3 regions of the Paenibacillus sp. Negev47 genome follow, and region 1 is predicted to be linked to each of the others. Evidence: predicted binding sites of a transcription regulator. Region 1 holds the regulator's gene; each other region holds the start of a gene.
What was found. The regulator Rex, encoded in region 1, represses fermentation and respiration genes when NADH is low (regulators of the CRP and FNR family bind a similar motif). The targets are predictions, from matches to a motif close to TTGTGAAATATTTCACAA.
Positions count from the first base shown of each region.

Region 2: nadA (quinolinate synthase NadA) is a predicted target of Rex. The motif match lies at 4,432-4,449, and genes of this name have one in related genera.
Region 3: adhE (bifunctional acetaldehyde-CoA/alcohol dehydrogenase) is a predicted target of Rex. The motif match lies at 1,707-1,724, and genes of this name have one in related genera.

Region 1 is NZ_CM177754.1:2,404,689-2,412,539, forward strand. It holds gene AC4G47_RS11105 (tetratricopeptide repeat protein) at 1-585, shown strand, start outside; gene dinG (ATP-dependent DNA helicase DinG) at 729-3,590, shown strand; gene AC4G47_RS11115 (redox-sensing transcriptional repressor Rex) at 3,804-4,457, shown strand; gene AC4G47_RS11120 (amidohydrolase) at 4,444-5,748, shown strand; gene AC4G47_RS11125 (hypothetical protein) at 5,788-6,318, shown strand; gene AC4G47_RS11130 (hypothetical protein) at 6,618-7,145, shown strand; gene AC4G47_RS11135 (AAA family ATPase) at 7,138-7,851, shown strand, end outside.
Region 2 is NZ_CM177754.1:61,623-69,473, forward strand. It holds gene tilS (tRNA lysidine(34) synthetase TilS) at 45-1,484, shown strand; gene hpt (hypoxanthine phosphoribosyltransferase) at 1,537-2,076, shown strand; gene ftsH (ATP-dependent zinc metalloprotease FtsH) at 2,177-4,222, shown strand; gene nadA (quinolinate synthase NadA) at 4,521-5,459, shown strand; gene nadB (L-aspartate oxidase) at 5,495-7,120, shown strand; gene nadC (carboxylating nicotinate-nucleotide diphosphorylase) at 7,117-7,851, shown strand, end outside.
Region 3 is NZ_CM177754.1:2,175,622-2,183,472, reverse strand. It holds gene adhE (bifunctional acetaldehyde-CoA/alcohol dehydrogenase) at 1-1,626, opposite strand, end outside; gene AC4G47_RS09995 (Crp/Fnr family transcriptional regulator) at 2,059-2,775, shown strand; gene AC4G47_RS09990 (hypothetical protein) at 2,866-3,579, opposite strand; gene AC4G47_RS09985 (hypothetical protein) at 3,777-4,508, opposite strand; gene AC4G47_RS09980 (winged helix-turn-helix transcriptional regulator) at 4,702-4,998, opposite strand; gene AC4G47_RS09975 (ThuA domain-containing protein) at 5,339-6,067, opposite strand; gene AC4G47_RS09970 (sugar phosphate isomerase/epimerase family protein) at 6,092-7,060, opposite strand; gene AC4G47_RS09965 (Gfo/Idh/MocA family protein) at 7,263-7,851, opposite strand, start outside.

The sequences.
Region 1 (7,851 bases):
TCCGCTGAAGGCCTGAACAAACAGGAATTGCTGCAAAAGTGGAACTTGCTTAAGCGGATGAGTGACGGAATGCTGGATGAATGGCTGATGTTTGAAGAGAAGATGAGCCAAGTGCGGGAGCGGGAGATGGATAAGCCCGCTTCCCTTGAACCTGAACAGGAAGCAGTCACCGCTCTGCCTGAACTCCATCTGGAATGTTTCAGTCGGGGGCAGGGTTATTTCAAGTTACAGATGTATCCGCAGGCGATCATGCAGTTCTCCCGGGTTGTGGCCGACCATCCGGAGAGTGCATTGACTCGTTTTTACCTGGCGCTCGCGTATCTGAATCTGGAACAAATGGCGGAAGCCGGGACACATTTGCAGCAGATCATGTACCTTAAGGGTTCTCCTCGCTTGAAAGGGCTTGTATGTAACGCCCTGGGCTGTATTCAAGCCAAGCTTGCGAATCCGGAAGCTGCATGTTCACTCTTTGCACAGGCCCTTCAGCATGACCCAACATTGACCGAACCACTGTACAACATGGAAGCTTGCAGGTTGAACAGAGGAAAATTGCAATATGCAAATCAGCTGACGACCCTCCATTAAAGGGGGTATTCGGCGACAAGAAAACGGTGTTCCCTCCTTTGGCATAGCGGCGGGGACACCGCTTTTTTGTCAGTTAATTTTCAAATCCCCTTTTTTTTGCTATGCTGTAACATAGACTGGAATGGAAGGGACCGTACATTGCAATGAAATTTGCCGTATTGGATTTCGAAACAACCGGCACGCAGTCCGACGGTGAGATTATACAAGCCGGACTTGCCATCATAGATCATGACTACAGCATAACTCAAATATATAGTTCTTATGTGAACCCTGGTGTACCGATTCCCCCGTTTATTTCGGGGTTAACGGGTATTACCGATGAAGATGTAGCGGACGCTCCATCACTCGAAGAGATGATGATGGAAATGGTTCCGCTGCTTAATGATGTGGTTCTTGTTGGACACAATGTAGCTTTTGATTTTCACTTTTTGCAGAATGCTCTCGACCGTTGCGGTTATTTACCGTTCACTGGTCGCATTCTGGACACGATTGATTTTCTGAAGATTACGTTCCCATCACTTGGTTCTTATCAACTCGGTTATGTATCTTCTGAATTTGGCTTTCAGCATGATCGCCCTCATCAGGCAGACAGTGATGCACTGGCGACAGCTTATGTGCTGCTCAAGTGTCTGGATGAGTTGAAGGAATTACCGCTCATAACGATTCAGCGGCTCAGTGACCTGTTTGCACCAGAAGACAGTGACTTGGGTTGGTTCTTGGACGGAATGCGCAGTGAGAAGGAATCAGAGCCGATTCAGGACCTGGACGGACATGCCTATTATCGTCAGCTTGCTCTTAATGTGAGTGATTGGACCGATATTGGTGCACCACGCGATGAGCGGGAGGGTAACCCCCTCGATGGTGTAAGCTTTGAACAGTTTATGGACCAGGTCCGAGAGAATCTGAAGGATACGCTGGATCATTATGAAGAGCGTGAGGCGCAGACTCAGATGTTCAGCAGTGTAAGGCAAGCCCTGGACGAAGAGAAACATCTCTTGATTGAGGCTGGAACAGGGACTGGTAAATCTCTGGGTTATCTATTACCTGCTATTTACGAAAGTGTGAAGCAAGAACAGAAAGTCATGGTCAGCACCCATACGATCAATCTGCAGGAGCAATTGAGAGAGCGGGACATTCCGATGCTGACTCAAGTGGTTCCGTTTCCGTTTAAGGCTGCTGTATTCAAAGGACGTGGACATTACCTCTGCCTGCGCAAATTTGAACACAAAATCAATAAACGTGAATTCGCTACCCCGAAAGAGGATTATTTCACAGCGGCTCAGATGATTGTCTGGCTTACGCAGACCGAAACCGGAGATGATGAGGAACTTAATCTTAGCGGACGCGGAGGAGACTTCTGGGAGACGGTACAGAGCGAATCCGAGTCCTGTCTGGGTAGATCCTGTCCATGGTTCCGCAAATGTTTCTACCATCGCGCCAAACATGAGGCAGGGTTGTCGGATATCGTAATTACGAATCACTCTAAATTATTTACGGATGTAAAAGCAGCGCATCAGTTACTGCCAGCCTATGAGAGTCTTGTGATCGATGAGGCACATCATCTGGAGGATGTCGCTGGTAAGCATCTTGGAATGCATATGAAATATTTTACCTTGGTTCATACACTGACTCGCCTGTTTAAAGACAGTCGTAATGGTCAGCTGCCTATGCTTCGTTCGCAGTTATCCGGGCATGAAAATTCGGTGCAATGGGGCTCAATGGTGGATCAGATGTTCCCACTCGCTCTTGAAGTTAAGGAGCTATGGGATCGAATGAGTGATGCCTTGTTCGGCCTTTTACCTGAACGAAGTGATGCTTCACCAGGAGAAACGGGGCAATTTTCCCTGCGTCTGAAGGCATCTCAGAAACCGGCCAAATGGCAGGAATTGCAGGATCTGGAGAACCAGATCTATGTGACATTAGGCGATTTGGTTCGCAAAGGGGACAAATTGCTGCTTGAGGTGAAAGAAGATCAGGATGATTATCAATCAGATAGCCTGATCACGGACATTACAGGTCTGCTGAAAGATCTGACCACATTGAAGGAGAATCTGCGGTTCTTCATGCGTATGGATGATGCCAAAACGGTGTACTGGATGGAAGCCAGCGGCCAGTTCCGCAGTAAATCTCTCCAGCTGTATGCCGTACCTGTAGATGTCAGTGCACAACTTAAGGATTTGTTTTTCGACAAAAAGAAAAGCGTTGTGCTTACATCGGCTACGCTCTCTGTAGATAAGTCATTCCAGTTCATGATTGAACAGCTTGGCTTGCAGGAAGCCTCCGAGAATAATCGGCTGTTAACGTCGATGCTGCCATCACCTTTCAATTATCGCGATCAGGCACTTCTGGTGATTCCGCGTGATTTTCCAAGTGTGAAAGGCAGTGTGGGTGATGCGCACTTTGTCAATATGCTGGTGCACTCACTCGCAGAGACTGCAATTGCCACTCGTGGACGCATGATGGTTCTGTTTACTTCATACAAGATGCTGCGACAGGTCTATGATCCGCTGAAGGAGGCTCTGTCTGGTAACGATATCTCTTTGCTGGGGCAAGGCGTTGACAGTGGAAGTCGCTCCAAATTGACTCGCAGGTTCCAGGAGGCAAAAGCTACGGTGCTTCTGGGCACAAGCAGCTTCTGGGAGGGTGTAGATATCCCGGGAGAAGCGCTAACCTGTCTCGCTATCGTGCGCCTGCCTTTCCAACCACCAAATCATCCGTTGGTGGAAGCCAAGAGTGAGTTGCTTCAGGAGCAAAAGAAAAATCCGTTCCTGAAACTGTCCGTGCCGCAAGCGGTCATTCGTTTCAAGCAAGGATTTGGCCGATTGGTGCGTACAGCGAAGGACAGAGGTATTGTCATTGTTTATGATACAAGGGTGATTGAAGCGTATTATGGTAAATTCTTCTTATATTCATTACCTGGTCCCAAAATGGAGCATATGCTCACAGAGCAGATGGTTCCACGAATTACCGAGTGGTTGGAAAAACCTGCTAAAGAACAAGAATAATCGGTTGTTTTGTTCGTTATATCATTGCATGACGCTACAGTTTGGCGTTAAACTTTATGAGATCTTTCGGATCAACACAGCTGCACGTAAGAACTTATAACCTAAATCACAAGGAGCATTCTGTATAAAAAGTCACTTCTATCTTTGAATTTATACAGAGTGCTCATCTTTTCATCTACTATTTTATCGTGGCCATGGTAAGGGGGAGCAAGAATGAAATCAGATAAAATTTCGGAAGCGGTGGTACGACGTCTGCCTGTGTACTTGCGATATTTGAGCGAGTTGCATCAGCGTGAGGTGGCTACTGTTTCCTCTCAAGAACTCGGACAGAGGCTGGATCTGAATCCAGCCCAAATTCGAAAAGACCTGGCTTACTTCGGTGATTTTGGTCGTAAAGGGATCGGGTATGATGTATCCTATTTGATCGAGAAGATTCGTCACATTCTCAAGATTGATCAGCAAATTAATGTAGCTCTGGTAGGAGCGGGTAATCTCGGACAGGCCTTGTCCAACTACAACGCATATCTGAAAGACAATATGAAGATTGTTGCTGTATTCGATGCATACGGACCGAAGATTGGCAGTCAAATCAACAGTTTGACGGTGAAACCAATGAATGAATTGACGGAAGCGGTGCAAACGGACAATATCCGCATCGGAATTATCACGGTTCCAGATACGGAAGCCCAAAATGTAGCCGATCAGCTAATTGAATCGGGAATTGAAGCAATTCTTAATTTTGCGCCAACAATTCTAAAAACACCGCCGCATATCCGCATTCACCATGCTGATTTTACGACGGATCTGCTTAGTTTGGCCTATTACTTGGAGACTGGAAAGGACGAAGAGGAAGATGACAACAAATAGATGGGTAATCCACAACGGTAAATTTGCCGTTAATGAAGGCGCAACATGGAATGTGGTTCAAGGTTACATGGTTGTCGAGAATGACAAGATTGTGCATATTGGTGAGACATTGCCGGATGGAGACGAAAATTGTACCAAAGTGGATGGAAAAGGATTGTTCTTCCTGCCGGGTCTGATCAATACGCATGGTCATGCAGCGATGTCGCTGCTCAGAGGACATGGAGACGATCTTGCGCTGCAAGTATGGTTGCAGGAAAAAATGTGGCCGATGGAAGCGAAGATGACTTCACAAGATGTATACTGGGGAACTTCGCTATCGGTGCTTGAAATGTTGAAAGGTGGAACTACAGCCTTCCTGGACATGTATGATCACATGGATCAGGTTGCCAAAGTCGTGGAACAGTCCGGCGTTAGAGCAGCATTGGCACGCGGTGTCATTGGGCTGTGCTCGGAAGAAGAGCAATTGCGGAAGCTGGAGGAGTCGGCTGCTTTTGCGCGTGAGTGGAATGGACAGGCAGATGGACGTATTACAACCGTAATCTCGCCACACGCGCCATATACTTGCCCTCCTGACTACATAGAGAAGCTTGTACAGGTTGCGAACGACCTAAACCTTCCTCTCCATACACATATGTCGGAAACGCTTCGTGAAGTGGAGCAGAACGTGGCTGATTATGGCCTGCGTCCTGTGGCACATCTGGAGAAACTGGGCTTTTTCTCCCGTCCATCCCTGGTTGCACATGCGGTGCATCTGAATGATGAAGAGATTGAGATTCTGGCCCGTCATGATGTGGCTGTATCCCATAACCCGGGTAGTAACCTGAAACTTGCTTCAGGTGTTGCACGGGTACCTGCTTTGCTGAAAGCGGGAGTTACCGTGTCACTCGGAACAGACGGACCGGCAAGCAACAACAACCTGGATATGTTCGAGGAAATGAGACTGGCTGCATTGATTCATAAAGGCGTGTCCGGTGACCCGACTGCAGTGCCTGCAGGAGAAGCATTACTGCTTGGCACGTCATACGGTGCCAAATCCATCTTCTTAAACAATACTGGAGCACTTCAGGTCGGCATGAAGGCTGATTTTATCGCCCTGGACATTGAACAGGCACATTTCTATCCACATACAGACCTGATCTCGCATACGATCTATTCGGCTTCTGCCAAAGATGTAGAGCACGTATGGGTGGATGGGAAGCAAGTGGTGAAGCATGGCGAATGTCTGACGCTGGATGAAGAGCGCATTTTGCGTGAGTCTCAATTGGCATTTGATGGTCTGCTTGCTCGTTAATTGCAGGACAGAGCATCATAGGGAAAGGAAGTTCGGCTTTTGAAGAAAAAAAAGAAGTGGATATGGATTTCGCTACTTGCACTGGTTCTGATTCTGTTTGGACTTCAGCGTTATTACGTCTATGTCACGCAGGACCAGCGCAAGGAAGAAGCGCTCGCCATAGAGGTAGCACAGGAGCAACTGGGCATTACATCCTATAATGAATTGCGAAAGTACATTTGGGGAGATAAAGAAGGCTCTGATAACATCTACTGGACCCTGATCGGCAAAAACAAGGATAACCAGGATGTTATGGTCTGGGTGAAATTCGATGCAAACAATCAACCTGCTACGGGTGCAAACGCTATACACAGCGAGTTGCTGCAGAATGGCATGTCCGAAACGCAGATACGCAATCGCTTTAGTTCTGAAGTTCCTGCCGGTGAAATTAAAAGAATCATGCCCGGAGTTGTGAATGGAATATATGTGTGGCAAGTGTATTATAAAGACGGTACGCATAACCACTATCGCTTTTATCGTTTTAGCAATGGAGAACAGGTGGACCTGGTCTACACACTACCGAACAGTTAGAACAAATAGCGTGATTCGACTAGTAAATTTTGAAATGAAAGAACCGGCAGGCGGATATCCGACTGAACCGGTTCTTTGTGTTGTCTGTAAACATATTTGATTTAAATAGTTAAAATTAATAATTTATTCATATTTTCGCCTTCGAAATTGTATATACGATGTGATATACTCAGATATGTACTCGAAGTTACATTCAAAACAAATAGTCCTGTCGGAATTTTAGCAGGAGTCTATGTGCACATATTCGTTTATACCAATAAGCCAGTAGGTTAGGCCAAAATCTGGGAGGGGTAATTCACTTGAAGCTAAAAGTATTGCCTATTGCTTTAACTGCCGTCATTTCAGCCGTTGTGTTGTTTGGAGGTTGGTTTGTGTATCGACAGGTGGCTGTGCAGAATCCGATTGAAAAGATGGTTACCCAGTACGATGGAGTCAATGACGTTCAATTAACTATTAACCGCAATGACGTACAATTGAAACTGGATTTGCAACCCGATGTTGATTTGGGCAGACTGGTACAATATATTCACAAAGAAGGACAGACCTTGATTGGAACACGTTCACTAAAATTGGATGTTGTGGATCATTCCAGTGAAGCACTGGAAAGTTGGTGGGGTGATGCGATGTTTACCGTAGCTCAGGCGATGGAGAACAAGCAGTACACCGAGATTACACCAACGTTGTCGAAGATGGCGACGAATGGTATGAAGGTAAATACAGCTATGGATGACAACAATGTATATGTCAGTCTCAGAGACGGAGATGCCAGCAAGTTTATTATTCTGCCGCGTGTGCCCGGTCAGATAGGAGTGTGGCCTAATGCCTAAGTGGACAAAAGAAGTTGCCATCGGATTTTTTCCCGTGTTGATCATTTTCCTTGCTTTTACTGGTGTTAATATTGTTCCGATTCTGATTGCAGCGGTGATTGTCGGAGCTTTGCTGTTCATGATGCAAATGCGAGGCGGGATTACAGTAGGCGCTGCACAGGAACGTAAACGGAAGAAAAAAGGACCTTCCAAGCTTACTTTTGAAGAAATTGGAGGTCAGGACAGTGCCAAGCAGGAATTGCGTGAAGCACTTGACTTTCTCATCAAACATGAAGAAATCCGCAAGTTCGGGATTCGCCCGTTAAAAGGGATTTTGCTGACGGGCCCTCCAGGAACGGGGAAAACGTTGATGGCGAAGGCTGCTGCCCATTACACGGATTCTGTTTTCGTAGCAGCAGCGGGTAGTGAATTCGTGGAAATGTATGTGGGTGTGGGTGCCAGCAGAATTCGGGATTTGTTCAAGGACGCGAGAACCCGTGCCACCAAGGAAAATAAGGAAAATGCTATTATCTTTATCGATGAGATCGATGTCATCGGGGGTAAACGTGAAGGTGGTCAACAGCGTGAATATGATCAGACCCTGAATCAACTCCTGACGGAAATGGATGGAATCTATTCTTCTGATACGCCAAGAATTCTGGTTATCGCTGCAACGAACCGCAAGGAAATGCTGGATAGCGCTCTGACGCGCCCGGGACGTTTTGAC
Region 2 (7,851 bases), 2.3 Mb from region 1:
TCTGTGAGAGTGCATATACATAACGCAAGGAATGAGGAACAGGTATGGAGGCTTTACGCTGGAACATGCTGGTGAATAACGTGCTGGATGCAGCGGAAGAGCATCAGTTATGGGTTCCCGGGGATCGGATTGTCGTCGCAGTATCGGGCGGGCCGGACTCGGTGGCTTTTTTGCATATCATGCACGAGATCAGCACGCGGCATGTGCCGCTTGAATTGATCTGTGCCCACGTGCATCATGGCTTCCGGAGTGAATCTGATGATGAAGCGGAGAAAATGATGGAACTGGCACAGCAGCTTGGGATTGCTTTTGAGTGGATAAAGGCCGACGTTCCTTCATATATGGAGCTGACGGGTCAAGGACCACAGGAAGCGGCCCGTAACAAGCGATATGCCTTTTTGCACGAAGTGGCTTCCAAATATAATGCGGCAAGCATCGCTTTGGCACATCATGCGGATGATCAGGCAGAGACGGTCATGCTTCATTTGCTTCGTGGAACTGGCTTGTCGGGACTCGCAGGAATGAAGTTTAAAAGGCGAGAAAAAAATGTGGAACTTATTCGTCCATGCCTTCGTATAAACAAGACAGACCTTGTAGAAGCTTGTAATACCCAGGGTTTTATGTATTTCAATGATGAGAGCAATTCCCTGCGTAAATATCGGCGTAATGCCATTCGCTTGGATGTGCTTCCTTTTTTGGGGCAGTATAATGGACAACTTACGCCGTCATTGAATCGGCTTGCCGAAATTGTGGGTGATGAAGACGATTTCATGGAGCAGAGTGCATATGACACATACAGGTGTCTAGTGCAGGTGAACGGCGGAAGGCAAACCTTTGAGGTGCCTTCCTTCTTGAAGTTACATGTCGCTTTACAACGAAGGTTGATTAAACTAATATTGAATTATCTGCCTTTGGACAGTGATTTTGTCGACTTTACCCGTATAGAAACCATTCGTCGCAAGGTCATGGAGACCCATGTGACGACCTGGAGCCTGGATATAGGACAGACACTCGCCTGCACTCGGGAGTATAATCTGATTTCTTTTGGCATACGGACGGACGTACAGGATCAATCTTACGAGTATCGTCTTGCGCAATGGAGTGGAACTTATGAGCTTTCACTCACCGAGATTAACCGGTACATTCGGTTGACGCCGGTGAGTCCCGAGGACTATCATGTACCAGAATCGGCGAATCAAGCCGCGTTTGATGCGGATCAACTGCTTATGCCGCTGGTTGTGCGTTCACGGTTACCTGGAGATACCATGAAAGTAATGGGATTAAACGGAAGCAAAAAGGTGAAAAATATTTTCATCGATGAGAAAATCCCCCCATCTGTCCGTCCACGTATTCCTGTGGTATGTGATGGAGCAGGTCATATCATCTGGTTACCGGGTGTTCGACGGTCCAATGTGGCTCCTGTCAGGGAGGGCACTTCCGCAATCCTGTACATGACTGTAGGCGATTCAGCGATTCAGGGGTAGTGGTTATGGTTCAGGTAAGGCTTTCATAGTATAACTTAGGAGGTTCGCACAGTTGCAGAACGACATTCAGGAAGTATTGATCAGTGAAGAAGAAATTCAGAGTAAAGTCAAGGAATTAGGCGCAACACTAAGTGCCGAATATGCAAACCGCAATCCTTTGGTCATTTGTGTGCTCAAGGGTGCGTTTATATTTATGGCTGATTTGGTTAAAAACATAACGGTACCTGTTGAAATGGATTTTATGGCGGTATCCAGTTATGGCGCTTCCACCAAGTCATCAGGTGTTGTCAAAATCATTAAGGATCTGGATGTATCCGTTGAAGGACGGGAAGTTCTGATTGTCGAAGATATTATCGACAGCGGACTTACACTCAGCTATCTGATTGAACTGCTAGAGAACCGTGGTGCCGAATCGGTGCGTGTGGTTACGCTGTTCGACAAGCCTTCAGGCCGTAAAGTGGAGTTGGAAGCTCATTACACAGGCTTTGACATTCCTGACGCATTCATCGTAGGTTACGGTTTGGATTTTGCCGAGAAGTACCGGAACCTGCCCTATATCGGGATTTTGAAGCCGGAAGTCTACACTAGCTAATATCCTGCCCGACCCAAGCCTTGAGCTGTTCTTGGCTTCTGTTGAGAAGCCATGTCGGGCTATGTTAAAATAATTAAAGTGTCTCGAGAGGAGGTAGGGGATGAATCGGTTCATCCGGAATTCTGGTTTTTATTTGATTCTTTTTTTAGTTGTGGTGGGGATAGTCCAGTTCGTCAGCAATGGCGGCGAAGCCACCGATAATCCTAGATATGATCAGTTGCGTGCAGCGATCAAAGCCAACAATGTCTCTGAATTGACGGTTCAATTCAACGGTCAAACGTATCTCGTGACCGGTCAATACAAGAAGGCACCTGACGGCGCCAAATCAGAAAATTTCTCAACGTATATTCCTCCTACGGATGAGGCAATTAGTGAGCTTGTAGCTGCAAGTGAAACTAACAATTTCCAATATCATCAGGAGCCGATGAAAGGTGACAGCATCTGGTTGACGTTGCTGACTTCCTTTATTCCTTTGATCATTATGTTCCTGCTGTTCTTCTTCCTGTTTAATCAGGCTCAAGGCGGCGGCGGTAAAGTAATGAACTTTGGTAAAAGCCGTGCTCGTCTCTACAACGAAGAGAAGAAGCGGGTTACATTTGAAGACGTTGCGGGTGCTGACGAAGAGAAACAGGAACTTGTTGAGGTTGTAGACTTCCTCAAGGACCCTCGTAAGTTCGCAGCAGTAGGTGCACGGATTCCTAAGGGCGTATTACTCGTAGGGCCTCCAGGTACCGGTAAAACATTGCTCGCTCGTGCCGTAGCCGGTGAAGCGGGTGTACCATTCTTCACTATTTCAGGTTCTGACTTCGTGGAAATGTTTGTCGGTGTCGGTGCATCACGTGTACGTGATTTGTTTGAAAATGCGAAGAAAAATGCCCCATGTATCATCTTTATCGATGAGATTGATGCTGTAGGACGTCAGCGTGGTGCTGGTCTCGGTGGTGGTCACGATGAACGTGAACAGACACTCAACCAATTGCTCGTTGAGATGGACGGATTCGGAGTTAACGAAGGTATTATCATCATAGCCGCAACGAACCGGGCAGATATTTTGGACCCTGCCTTGCTGCGTCCTGGACGTTTTGACCGTCAAATTACGGTTGATCGCCCTGATGTAAGAGGTCGTGAAGCTGTCCTGAAAGTACATTCCCGTAATAAACCACTGACCAAAGATGTGAAGATGGATATTATCGCGAAACGTACAACAGGCTTCTCTGGTGCAGATTTGGAAAATCTCTTGAACGAAGCAGCATTGATTGCAGCACGTCGTAACCGAAAAGATATTTCCATGAAGGAAGTTGACGAAGCGATAGACCGTGTCATCGTTGGTACGGAGAAGAAAAGCCGTGTCATCAGTGATCGCGAGAAACGAATCGTTGCTTATCATGAAGCAGGTCATACCATCGTAGGATACTTCCTGGAACATGCTGATATGGTACATAAAGTGACCATTATTCCGCGCGGACGTGCGGGTGGATATGTAATCATGTTGCCAAAAGAAGACCGTATGCTGGTTACCAAGCAGGAATTGCTGGATAAAGTAACCGGACTTCTCGGGGGTCGTGTAGCTGAAGAATTGTTCATCGGAGAAATTGGTACTGGTGCATACAGTGACTTCCAGCAAGCGACAGGTATTGTTCGCAGCATGGTTATGGAGTACGGTATGAGTGAGAAATTGGGACCTATGCAATTCGGAAGTTCACAAGGACAGGTATTCCTTGGTCGGGATATCGGCCATGAACAGAATTACTCGGATTCCATTGCTTATGAGATTGATCAGGAAATGCAACGCTTTATCAATGACTGTTATGAGAAGTGTAAGGACTTGCTTGTTAAACATTCAAAAGAGATGCATCTGATCGCTCAGACTTTGCTTGAGGTTGAGACTTTGGAAATGGATCAGATCAAACAATTGATCGAAACAGGTTCTTTGACTCCAAAAGCAGAGAATGACAATGACGGTGAAGGTACGCCAACTGAAGGCGGAGAGCCAATCATTGACAACATCGGTGATGTGCGTGTCCGTATTCAAGGTAAAGATGAAACGCCTGAGCCACCAGCCGGAGATATTCCGAACGAAGCTCCGAATCTGGAAAAGGGTAATAACAATAACCCGGATGATGGCGGAACGAAGCCAACGTCTTAATGCATAATACATCTGGCTATACTAGCAGGTGAAATCAAGAGAGCCCTCGGGCTCTCTTTTTTTGTCCATTATTTTAAAAGAGGATAGATAAAGATAAACGGGAGTTAGATGGCGAACCAGTTAGCAAACGGGTGGTTACGGCGTTGTTCTGGGCCTTTTTCATTTATTGACAGAGTCATGAACGTTGTGTAAATTAGTTGTTAAACCGCTTGTGATTCGTTTCTCAAGCGAAGATAACGACTAGGTTGGCCCTACGAAACAGCGCATGACGCTGTCCCGATAAAGGAGAGGATCACAGGTGGAAGCTCTGGCTTTAGAGCGCAAGGCTGAGATGAACCGCGAACTGCGTGCGCGGCTGATGGAATTGAAGAAGGAACGTAATGCCATTATTCTTGCCCATTATTATCAACGTGACGAGGTACAGGAGGTTGCTGACTTCCGTGGAGATTCGTTTCTATTAGCCCAGAAGGCAGCACAGACCGATGCAGATGTGATCGTTTTCTGTGGTGTTCACTTTATGGGTGAAAGCGCTAAAATTCTGGCGCCGAACAAAACAGTTATTATCCCGGACGAACGTGCGGGTTGCCCAATGGCAGATATGGTGAATGTGGATGGACTTCGCAAATTGAAGGCACAACACCCTAATGCCAAGGTTGTCACTTATATCAACTCCTCGGCTGAGATCAAGGCAGAGACCGATATCTGTTGTACATCGGCGAATGCAGTTCGGGTTATTCAATCGGTAGATTCCGACGAAATTATCTGGGTACCGGATAAAAACTTGGGGCATTACGTCCAGCAGCATACTGACAAGAAAATGATTATCTGGGAAGGCTACTGCAACACTCACGACATGCTCACAGTCAAAGATGTAGTGGAGATGAGAGCCAAGCATCCGAATGCAGAGTTTGTTGTCCATCCAGAGTGCCGTCCCGAGGTTGTAGAGATGGGTGATTTTGTAGGCAGTACAACAGCCATCTTGGAGTATTGCAAAAATTCATCAGCGAAGGAATTTATCGTAGGTACGGAAGATGGTACAGGATATCAACTTCGCTTGGATAGTCCGGATAAACAGTTTCATTTTGCTACCAAATTCCTCGTATGTCCTAACATGAAGGTCAACAACTTGAAGAAACTGGTTAAATGCCTGGAAACGATGAAGCCGCAGATCTATGTGCCACCGGCCGTTGCCGACAAAGCCAGAGAATCATTAGAGCGTATGTTATTGGTGAAGTAGGATGCGCTACTCTTGCTCCAAGACAGGTGAATAACATGATACCGCAATATTTAGTTGATTTTGATCTATCTGCGCTACCCACGGTAGAAACGGATGTACTGGTTATAGGCTCAGGGATTGCTGGTTTGTTTACCGCTATTAAAGCAAGTGAACAACAACGTGTATTAATGATCACGAAGAAGTCATTACTTGAAAGTAACACCCGGTATGCGCAGGGAGGCATCGCTGCGGTTATTGCTGAAGATGACTCACCTGCTTACCACTTGCAGGACACACTTGTTGCAGGAGCGGGCTTATGCCGCTCCGAGGCGGTAGAGGTATTGGTGAATGAGGGGCCGGACGGTGTGAAGGAACTGATTCGTTTAGGTACGTTGTTTGACCTGGAGAACGGCGAGTTGGCGTTGACGCAGGAAGGTGCGCACAGCCACCGCCGTATTTTGCATGCCAACGGGGATGCAACGGGATATGAGATTGTACGTGCGCTTGCCGTCGAAGTGAATGAACATCCCGGAATTGAAGTATGGGATGAGCATTTTGTGATTGATCTGATTACGGATCGAGATCGAGGGGAATGCATCGGCGCTCTGATTCAGAAGGACGATGGATCGCAAGTTTTCGTGAAGGCACAGGCAACTGTTCTCTGCTCTGGTGGGGCAGGACAACTGTACCGATATACGACAAATCCGGATGTAGCTACTGCCGATGGTGTAGCAATGGCCTATCGGGCTGGGGCTATCGTTCGTGACATGGAATTTATTCAATTTCACCCTACCTCTCTTTGTTACCCGGGGGCCCCACGTTTCCTTGTGTCAGAAGCCGTGCGCGGTGAGGGAGCATTTTTGCGCAATGTGAAGGGTGAACGCTTCATGGATCGATATCATGCCCAGCTTGAACTGGCACCACGCGATATTGTGGCACGAGCGATTGTTAGTGAGATGGAGTCTACCAACAGCACCTTTGTGTACCTGGATATTACGCATGAACAGCCAGAGATGATCAAGCATCGGTTCCCTACCATATATGAGACTTGTATGCGTTATGGATTAGATATGACAACGGATTGGATTCCCGTTGCACCTGCTGCCCATTACATGATGGGCGGAGTGAAAACGGATCTAAGTGGAGAGAGCAGCATCCCCCGGTTATTTGCTTGTGGAGAGGTATCGTCCACAGGAGTGCATGGAGCTAACCGTCTGGCAAGCAACTCTTTGTCTGAAGCAATTGTATTTGGCCAGAGAATTGTAGATCGCATTCAATCTCTTCCTCCGCTTGGTTCATTAAGAGGGGATACGTCTTCTTCTGTGGACATGAGTAAGAAGATGAGCAAAGAGCAAAGGCCGATATCCGAAAGACGCTTACGACTACAGAAAATGATGGTTCGTCAGGTAGGCTTGCGCCGGAATGGTGAGAATCTGCAGAAGGCCATGGACAAGCTGCACCAGGAATTGCAGTTTTTTGATCAGACACTCACCCATAAGGAAGAGTTAGAGTACGCCAACCTTCTGACCTGTGCCTGGTTAGTTACCAGCGGAGCATTGCACCGCGAGGAGAGTCGGGGGGCTCACTATCGTGAGGATTTCCCGGCACGTGATGATGTCGTATGGCAGAAGCATAGTCTGCAGCAGCGAGAACAAGCGATTGTGGAGGAATTGATGTCATGATACGAAATGGATATAATGATGGGCTTATCGAATCAATCAGAAACTGGCTTCGTGAAGATGTCGGTGCAGGTGACGTTACAACGAGTGTGACGATTCCAGCAGGCAATCAATCCAAGGCCATTATACATGCCAAGGATAATGGCATTATAGCAGGAATGACCGTAGCCGAACTCGTATTTCAGGTAGTCGATCCCGAACTTGTATTTACGCCTAAGGTAATAGACGGAGACAAGGTTACGCATGGCACGACTCTAGCCGAGGTAGAGGGAAGTACACATTCACTGCTTACAGGTGAACGACTGGCACTCAATTTGCTGCAACGTATGTCGGGAATTGCTACTCGCACGCGTGCCTATGTGGATGTACTGGATGGCCTGGAAACAAGGTTGGTGGATACACGCAAAACAACGCCGGGTCACCGGTTACTTGAGAAGTATGCGGTACGTATAGGTGGAGGAGCGAATCATCGGTTTGGACTGTACGATGCTGTTATGATTAAGGATAACCACATCAAGGGTGCAGGCGGAATTACCGAAGCAGTGCAACGTGCACGAACAGTTATTCCACACACGATGACGATTGAAGTGGAGACTGAAAATCTGGAGCAGGTGAGAGAAGCCTTGCAAGCCAGGGCAGATATCATTATGCTGGATAACATGCATCCAGATCGGATGCGTGAAGCAGTAGAACTCATTCGTGAGCAGGCTCCACATGTGAAGATAGAAGCATCA
Region 3 (7,851 bases), 230 kb from region 1:
GAAGCGGCGCATCATTTCCGTTCCGCGATCTACCGTTGTTGTGGATGGATCTGGCTCTACATCGGAGAATACTTCGATCGCTACTGGCATTTGGCGTTGACGAAGATAATGTTCTACCTTTTCTACATAACCAAGTTTCACCATCATGGCATCCGTAATAATCGCAACACGTGTGATGTCAGGCATTTTGGCAAGATACTGCGTTGCCCCTTTTTCGAAGTAGACTTTGTTCGGCACTTTGAACCATTGCATATTCACGGTACGGCGAGCCACCCTTTTCACATTGATTAAGTTCACAGCGGTTACGTTGGAAGAAGTCGAGTTACGTCCGTATGATCCGCATCCCAGTGTCAATGACGGCATGTTCGTGTTGTAGATATCCCCTATCGCACCGTGTGTGGATGGTGAGTTCACAATAATCCGTCCGGTTTGCAGACGATCTGCGAATTTGCCGATCACTTCTTCATTTGTTGAGTGGATAACCGAGGAGTGACCCATGCCGCCAAAAGCAACTACTTCTGCCGCACGCTCAATGCCCTCTGCTGCCGTTTTGACTTTGTAACAAGCGAGTACCGGACTTAATTTCTCAGCCGACAATGGGAATTTCGTACCTACCCCTTCAATCTCGGCCACGAGAATTTTGGTGCCTGCCGGAACTTCAATGCCGCATAACTTCGCAATGCTCACCGCTGATTGACCAACAATCGCCGGGTTCACCGCACATTTCTCGGCATTAATCGCACCTGCTGTCAATTTAGCTGCTTCATCTTTGTTAACAAAGTAACAACCGTTCGCAATCATTTTTTTCTTCACTTGATCGAAGATCGGTTCTTCAATGATTACCGCTTGCTCGGAAGCACAGATCATGCCATTATCGAAGGACTTCGACAGAATCAAATCCGTAACTGCCTGATTAATATCCGCGCTTTTCTCGATAAAGCAAGGCACGTTACCTGGTCCTACGCCCAGTGCAGGTTTACCACAGCTGTACGCTGCACGTACCATCCCTGATCCGCCTGTTGCCAGAATGAGAGCCACATCATTGTGATTCATCAGTTCGTTCGTGCGATCCATGGAAGGATCATCAATCCACTGAATACAATCTGCTGGTGCACCATGTTTCACAGCCGCTTCCAGCAGGATTTTAGCAGCTTCCCGGCTACAATTCTGTGCAGATGGGTGGAAACCGAAGATGATTGGGTTACGCGTCTTGATGGAGATCAGTGCTTTAAACATCGTCGTTGATGTTGGGTTCGTGACGGGTGTAATCCCCATAATAATACCGACCGGCTCCGCAATTTTCTGGAAGCTCTCATATTCGTTATCTTCAATCACACCTACGGTTTTGTCATACTTGATGCTGTGGTACACATATTCTGTTGCAAATATATTTTTGGTGATTTTATCCTCATACACTCCGCGGCCTGTTTCTTCTACGGCCATCTTGGCGAGCATCATGTGTTTATCCAGACCCGCAAGCGCCATGGCTTGCACAATCCGGTCAATCTGCTTCTGGTCCATCTTCATAAATGCGGCGTGTGCTTTGTTCGCTTTGTCGATTAACGTTTGAATATACTGACCTGCTGTCGGTTCTTTTGCTGGGGCGACTTCGTTCTTTACAGCCATCTCCCTCATCCTCCTAAAGGTTCGTATTAGTTTGTCTCTCTCGTTTACATTCACATCGTACCATAGCCAAAAACGTAATCATGTGATTTTTTTCACAAAGTATAACAAATTTAAATTTAGTTTTGTAATGTCTGCTAACAAGTTGATTTCCTCTTCCTATAATAAGTGTAGGGCTATCGAACACATCCTTCCCCATTAAAAGTGAATTTAATCACAATGTTTGAAATTTCGCCATTTTTGATGCCTTCCCATGCCCCCCAAAAGGTAAGTTTAGGTATATACTGAACTTAAAAATTGAACCACCGCAATTTGTACCGTCCTTCCTCCCGGCCGAGATGACCCTGATCAGGACGGCAACGGTTTGCGGCGAACCTCGGAGGCTACTGCAAGCTACAGAAGGCCGTCCGATGGACATAAAGGGGAGATAGACTTATGAGAGAACTAACGACTGTACTGGAAAAGCGCGGCAATACCAACTGTTTCTCGGAAGCAAATTTCAACCATCTGCTGGTTACAATGAAAGATAGAACCTATCCGGAAGGTACCCACCTGTATTGGGAAGGAGACGTCTCTGACAAACTTTATTATATGAAACGGGGTCGTGCCCAGATCACCAAATCCACGGATGAGGGCAAGGAACTGATCATGTACATGTATCAGTCCGGTGATATGATCGGCCAGGCTGATCCCTTCTTTGGCTCCAAGCATAGCTTTTCAGCGGAAGTGCTGGAAGACAGTGAGATTGGTGTACTGGAGCACAAAGACCTGGAAATGCTGATCTGCCAGCATTGTGACTTCGCGATCGACTTTATGAAATGGATGGGCATCCACCACCGGTTGACACAGACCAAGTTCCGGGACCTCATGTTATATGGCAAACCGGGTGCGCTCTGCTCCACCCTCATTCGGTTGTCGAATTCGTATGGCGAGCCTCATGGAGAGCATGTCATTATTCACAAAAAGATTACCCACACGGATCTCTCCAATATGATTGGAGCTACTCGTGAAAGTGTAAACCGCATGTTAAGCGATTTGCGCAAGAAAGATGCAATTGAATATGACAATGGCATGATTGTCATCAAAGATCTGAAGATGCTGCAAGGGATCTGTCACTGTGAACTTTGCCCGAACGAGATCTGTCGTATTTAATCTTCGATTATGCTATGCAGAATGTCGCTTATATATCTTTGAATGAAAAAAGCCCATTCCTCTGCAGAGGGATTGGGCTTTGTTGTATGCTTAGGATGCACTGGTCAATTCAAGCTTAACCGCATCACGTGGATTCAATTTCATGTCCAAACCATTTTCCATTAATTCCTTGTCGTTCACCATAATGACCCACCGCTGATTCATGCGGGGCGTAACATTCTCGACCGAAACGACAAATTTGTTATTCTCCGACATTCTCACAATCCCACTGGACTTCAAGACATCGCGAACTGTGCATTCCTGAACATAGACGCCAGCATATTGACGATTGAGAGTTGGCATAATGTTTCCACCGCTCACCTTGAGTAACGTTGTCTGGTATGCAACGCCATCCCCCCCACTGTCAGCGGCTTTCACGTAAATGATCACTTCATCTTTGGCATGAAGCTCCATGTCCCAATCTTCCTGTTCAATATCCTTGCCGTTCAATTTGACAGCCCAGCTAAGCGAAGAATCTAGAGAGACTTCACCAACAGATTGAATCCGTTTGCCATCCGCTGTAAAATCAACCAGTCCGCTATTCAGTAATGCTTTTTTGAGTGTCAAACCCTCACTAAAATCTCGCTTAATGGACTTCGTTGCATCAGGCAAAAACGTACTTCCATCTACAGCCACTGTAATCGTATTCGTTGTTTCTGTCTCTTTCACAATTGGCTGCTCTGAAGGCTGTGTCTCACTACAACCAGCCAAGATCGCCAGTAGGAGCAAACATACACCTATGTAACCGGGGATTTTCTTCTTCATGTAGGTAACACCACCCTGCGTAAAATCACTCACCCTGTTGTCCATAACCTCTATTATGGCACATTATTCAACAAAAAAAAGTGTCAAAGCCGTTACTTTTATGAAGCATACTCTCCACACAAGGCTTGTACAACAAAGAGAGCCTGCGCACAGGCTCTCCAATCTAAATCATTTTTACGTTCTTATTGGTTACGTTATCATTGGACACTAGCCTGCATGTATGTCCGTCCTCCACCGCCATCTTTCAGATATGGATTGAGTCCGAAGAACTGTTCCTCAGATACATATACCCCTGTCAGCAATCGGCCCTCAAGCAATCCACCGTCCAGCTGCACGCAGCAGGAAGGTGCATCTACATACTCCTGATATAGCGGAATCTGACCATATTGTTGGTGTATTTTGAATACCTTGCCTTGCTCATGCAAAGGTCGTTCCGAAAAATAAGTAGGCACAATATAGCGGGCAATGACATCCAGTTCCTGCACGCTATAAAAGGGTTCATCCCCAAGCCACGGGGCAAACATTCGAATCTTCTCATATTGAGACCAGACAACCGCCTGAATCAGCATTTCTGCCTGAGCCAACCGACCTTCGCCTACATCCAGCATTAGTCGCTTTCCATGCGTGGCTTGCTCCATCTGGGACATTGTCGATTCAGGTTGCCTTAGTTCACATCCAATACACTTCCAGCCCCTGGACGTTTGAATCCATTTTTGCAGCACCGCCGGAGCTGATTTCGGACCATCGCTGTTCATAGGATACATATTCACTTCGGCTAGATCATCCTTAACCGAACGGGAATATGCTGTGCGCTTGAACAACTCTGCAGCTTTTTTGTAGATTAGATGGACCTGAATGGATGCGCTCTCAAGTTCTGCAATATCTTGCTTGCCGTAGCGTACTTCGCGGGATAAGCTTTCTTCTCTCATGACAAGTGGCCTCCTTCGCTCCGGCCGTCTGTGGCCATTTTCTATAGATTATACTACAATTCATGACAACATGTGCACAGCCCAAGAGAAAAACGCCAATCCACATTATACTTAAGACAAAAACCCCTGATTTCCACAGAAATCAGGGGTCTATGTCATTCATGCAACGAAAGCGGGTGATGTTGCTTATACGTTAGTCAACCCACTTCTCAGCCCAGTCTTGAATTTGATTCATGACAGGCTGGAGTGCTCTCCCCTTATCCGTCAGTTCATATTCAATACGAACCGGCGTCTCGGGATAGACGTGACGAACCAAAATACCTTCACTTTCAAGATCCTTCATCCGTTCAGATAACATCTTGTCACTCATAGACGGAATCAGATTGGAGATATCCTTGAATCGCTTCGAACCACTCATCAACGTTTGAATAATTAAACCATTCCAGCGCTTGCCCAAAAAAGAAAACGCCGTCTCAAAACGCGGACACATCCGCAAGTCTTGACCTTCCACATTAATCACCTCTTTAGAGATCACTCAACTTACATTTTGTTAGTATATTTCATAATAACATATTTAAGCTTCAAAGAAAACGTCTGCAACTAAAAAGTTTAAATTTTAGAAGCATATCACCCAGATCGGATGTTACATCCCCATCCCAGTATACAGTACACCCTGTCCCATAACCATGGGAAATATCGTATAACTTCCCCATAGTACTATCTTACCCAAAAAGAACCCAACTGCCACAGTCATCATTGACTTGGAGAAGGGTTCCTTGGTAAATGCTTGCTTATAACTTATATATCCAATTCACGAAGCAAATTGTGAATTAGACCAGTACGCCACCAAATGGTCTTACAGGTTCGCTCTTGCCAAATTCCGGCTTAAAGCTGCGGGCAGGATATGCCCATTTCACAGCGTTGCTAATCACTCTTAATATTTCCGGTTTGTAATAGGTCGGATACGTCTCATGACCTGGTCGGAAATAAAAGATTTTACCTTCACCACGCCGGAACGTGCATCCGCTCCGGAATACTTCTCCACCCTGGAAGTTGCTTACAAACACCAGTTCATCCGGTACTGGAATATCGAAGAACTCCCCGTACATCTCTTCTTTTTCCAATACAATCTTTCCTTCGATGCCTTCCGCAATCGGATGGGATGGATTCACACACCATACAATTTCCTGCTCGTCTGCTACACGCCACTTCAGATCGCAGCTTGTTCCCATCAGCGCTTTGAATGGTTTAGAGAAATGACCTGAATGAAGCACAATCATCCCCATGCCGTTCAGTACCCGCTGTGCAACCTTCTGCGAGATCTCATCGCTTACGCGATCATGTGCCATATGTCCCCACCATATGAGCACATCCGTGGAATTCAGCACTTCATCACTTAATCCGTGTTCTGGCTGATCCAGTGTAGCCGTTCGAATAGCAAAGCCTTCGCCGCCAAGTCCGTCAGCCAGCGCTCGATGCAGACCATCCGGGTAGACTTCCCTTACTTCATCGTGAATTTTCTCATGGACAAATTCATTCCAAATGGTGACGTTGATCATATTCAATTTCCCCCTAGTGTAGCTCTAAACCCACCACATATCGCCCAGCGGCTCTTCGATCAATACTTGCTGGAGATTTTGCACAGCTTTAGAGAATCCTTCTTCAACCGACATCAGACCGTCTTCGTGCTCAATACTTACTACATAATCATATCCGACCAGACGCAGGGCACTCATAATATCTGCCCAAGTCTTGTTATCATGTCCATAACCTACCGAGCGGAACTGCCAAGCCCGATCCAGCATATTTGTATAATCTTGCATATCCGTTACACCGTGTTTGTTCACATTTACCGGATCAATCGTTGTATCTTTCGCATGGAAGTGATGGATCGCACCTTCACGTCCCAAGATGTGAATCGCCTGCACTGGATCAATGCCTTGCCACCACATGTGACTCGGGTCCAAGTTCGCTCCAATGACTTCACCCGCTGCTTCACGCAATCTCAGCAAGGTTGCAGGTGTATGAACCGAGAATCCACCGTGCAGCTCCAGTCCAACTTTTACATTACGGTCTGCTGCAAATTTACCCCACTCTGTCCAATAAGGGATAACCTTGTTCTCCCACTGCCACTTCAGGATCTCCTGAAAGTCATTCGGCCATGGTGCAACAGGCCAGTTCGGATATTTGGCATCCTCATGGTCTCCCGGACAACCGGAGAATGTATTCACTACAGGCACTTCCAGCTTCTCAGCCAGTTCTACCGTTTTGACAAAATCATCATGGAATCCTTTAGCAATATCCTTTTGCGGATGCAACGGGTTACCGTGACAGCTGAGTGCGCTGATCGTCAAACCACGTGATTCCACTGCATTTTTGAAGTTTTTCAGTGCTGTAGGATTGCTTAACAATTCATCCGGCTTACAGTGTGCATTGCCTGGATGTCCTCCTGTTCCGATCTCTACTGCTTTTAATCCCTTGGATGCTACATAATCAAGAGCATCCTCCAATTTACGTCCTCCGAATAGTACCAAAAATACGCCGAGTTTCAAGTGCGATTCCTCCCTGGATTAGATATCGTATGATTGCTGAATTCATGAATATTGAACTGTATACAATTACCGTTCAGATCACATGCCTGTTTGATTAGTGTGGAAAATCGAGAGTGTTTCTATCCTGAAATTGAACGTAAGAATACTGGTTATTCTCCTCCACTCGAAAGAGTATCAAGCTTCAAACACTTGGTACTCCATTCTAGTGCGATTCCACGGTTTCAATTTCAGTTTGAACTGTGCGAGTTACTGCAAAAGAGTCATAGCTGCTCTCCAGATGGATGTGCTTGCCCTCAAGTGAAGAACGCTGGAATGAATGCATAGCTTCCAGTACGTGATAAGCAAGCTTGCCACTGGCTTTGTGTTCGCGTCCGGCACGAATGGATTCAACCATTTCGGTTACGCCGATGCCTCGTTCGTTTTGCCCACTTTCGAAGACTGGTTTGACCGTCTCCCAAGTGTCTTGACCGTATCTGCGAACCTTCACTTCCCCGTTAAAATAATTGGGGTCCGGTACACTAAGCGTACCTTCTGTACCATAGATTTCAATACGTGGCAGATCCGAAGCTCCGCGAATATCGAAACTGGTAATCATGGTTGCAATAGCACCTTCCGCAAAATCAATGGTTCCTGCCAAGTGGGTAGGCGTCTCTACTTGCAGCGCCGTACCTTCCTTCGGTCCGGAGCCAATCTTGCGATCCGCAATCTGTATTCCAGCCGAGGCACTGATTCTGCGTATTGGTCCAAGCAGCGTAATCAGCGCGGTCAAGTAGTAAGGTCCCATATCAAAC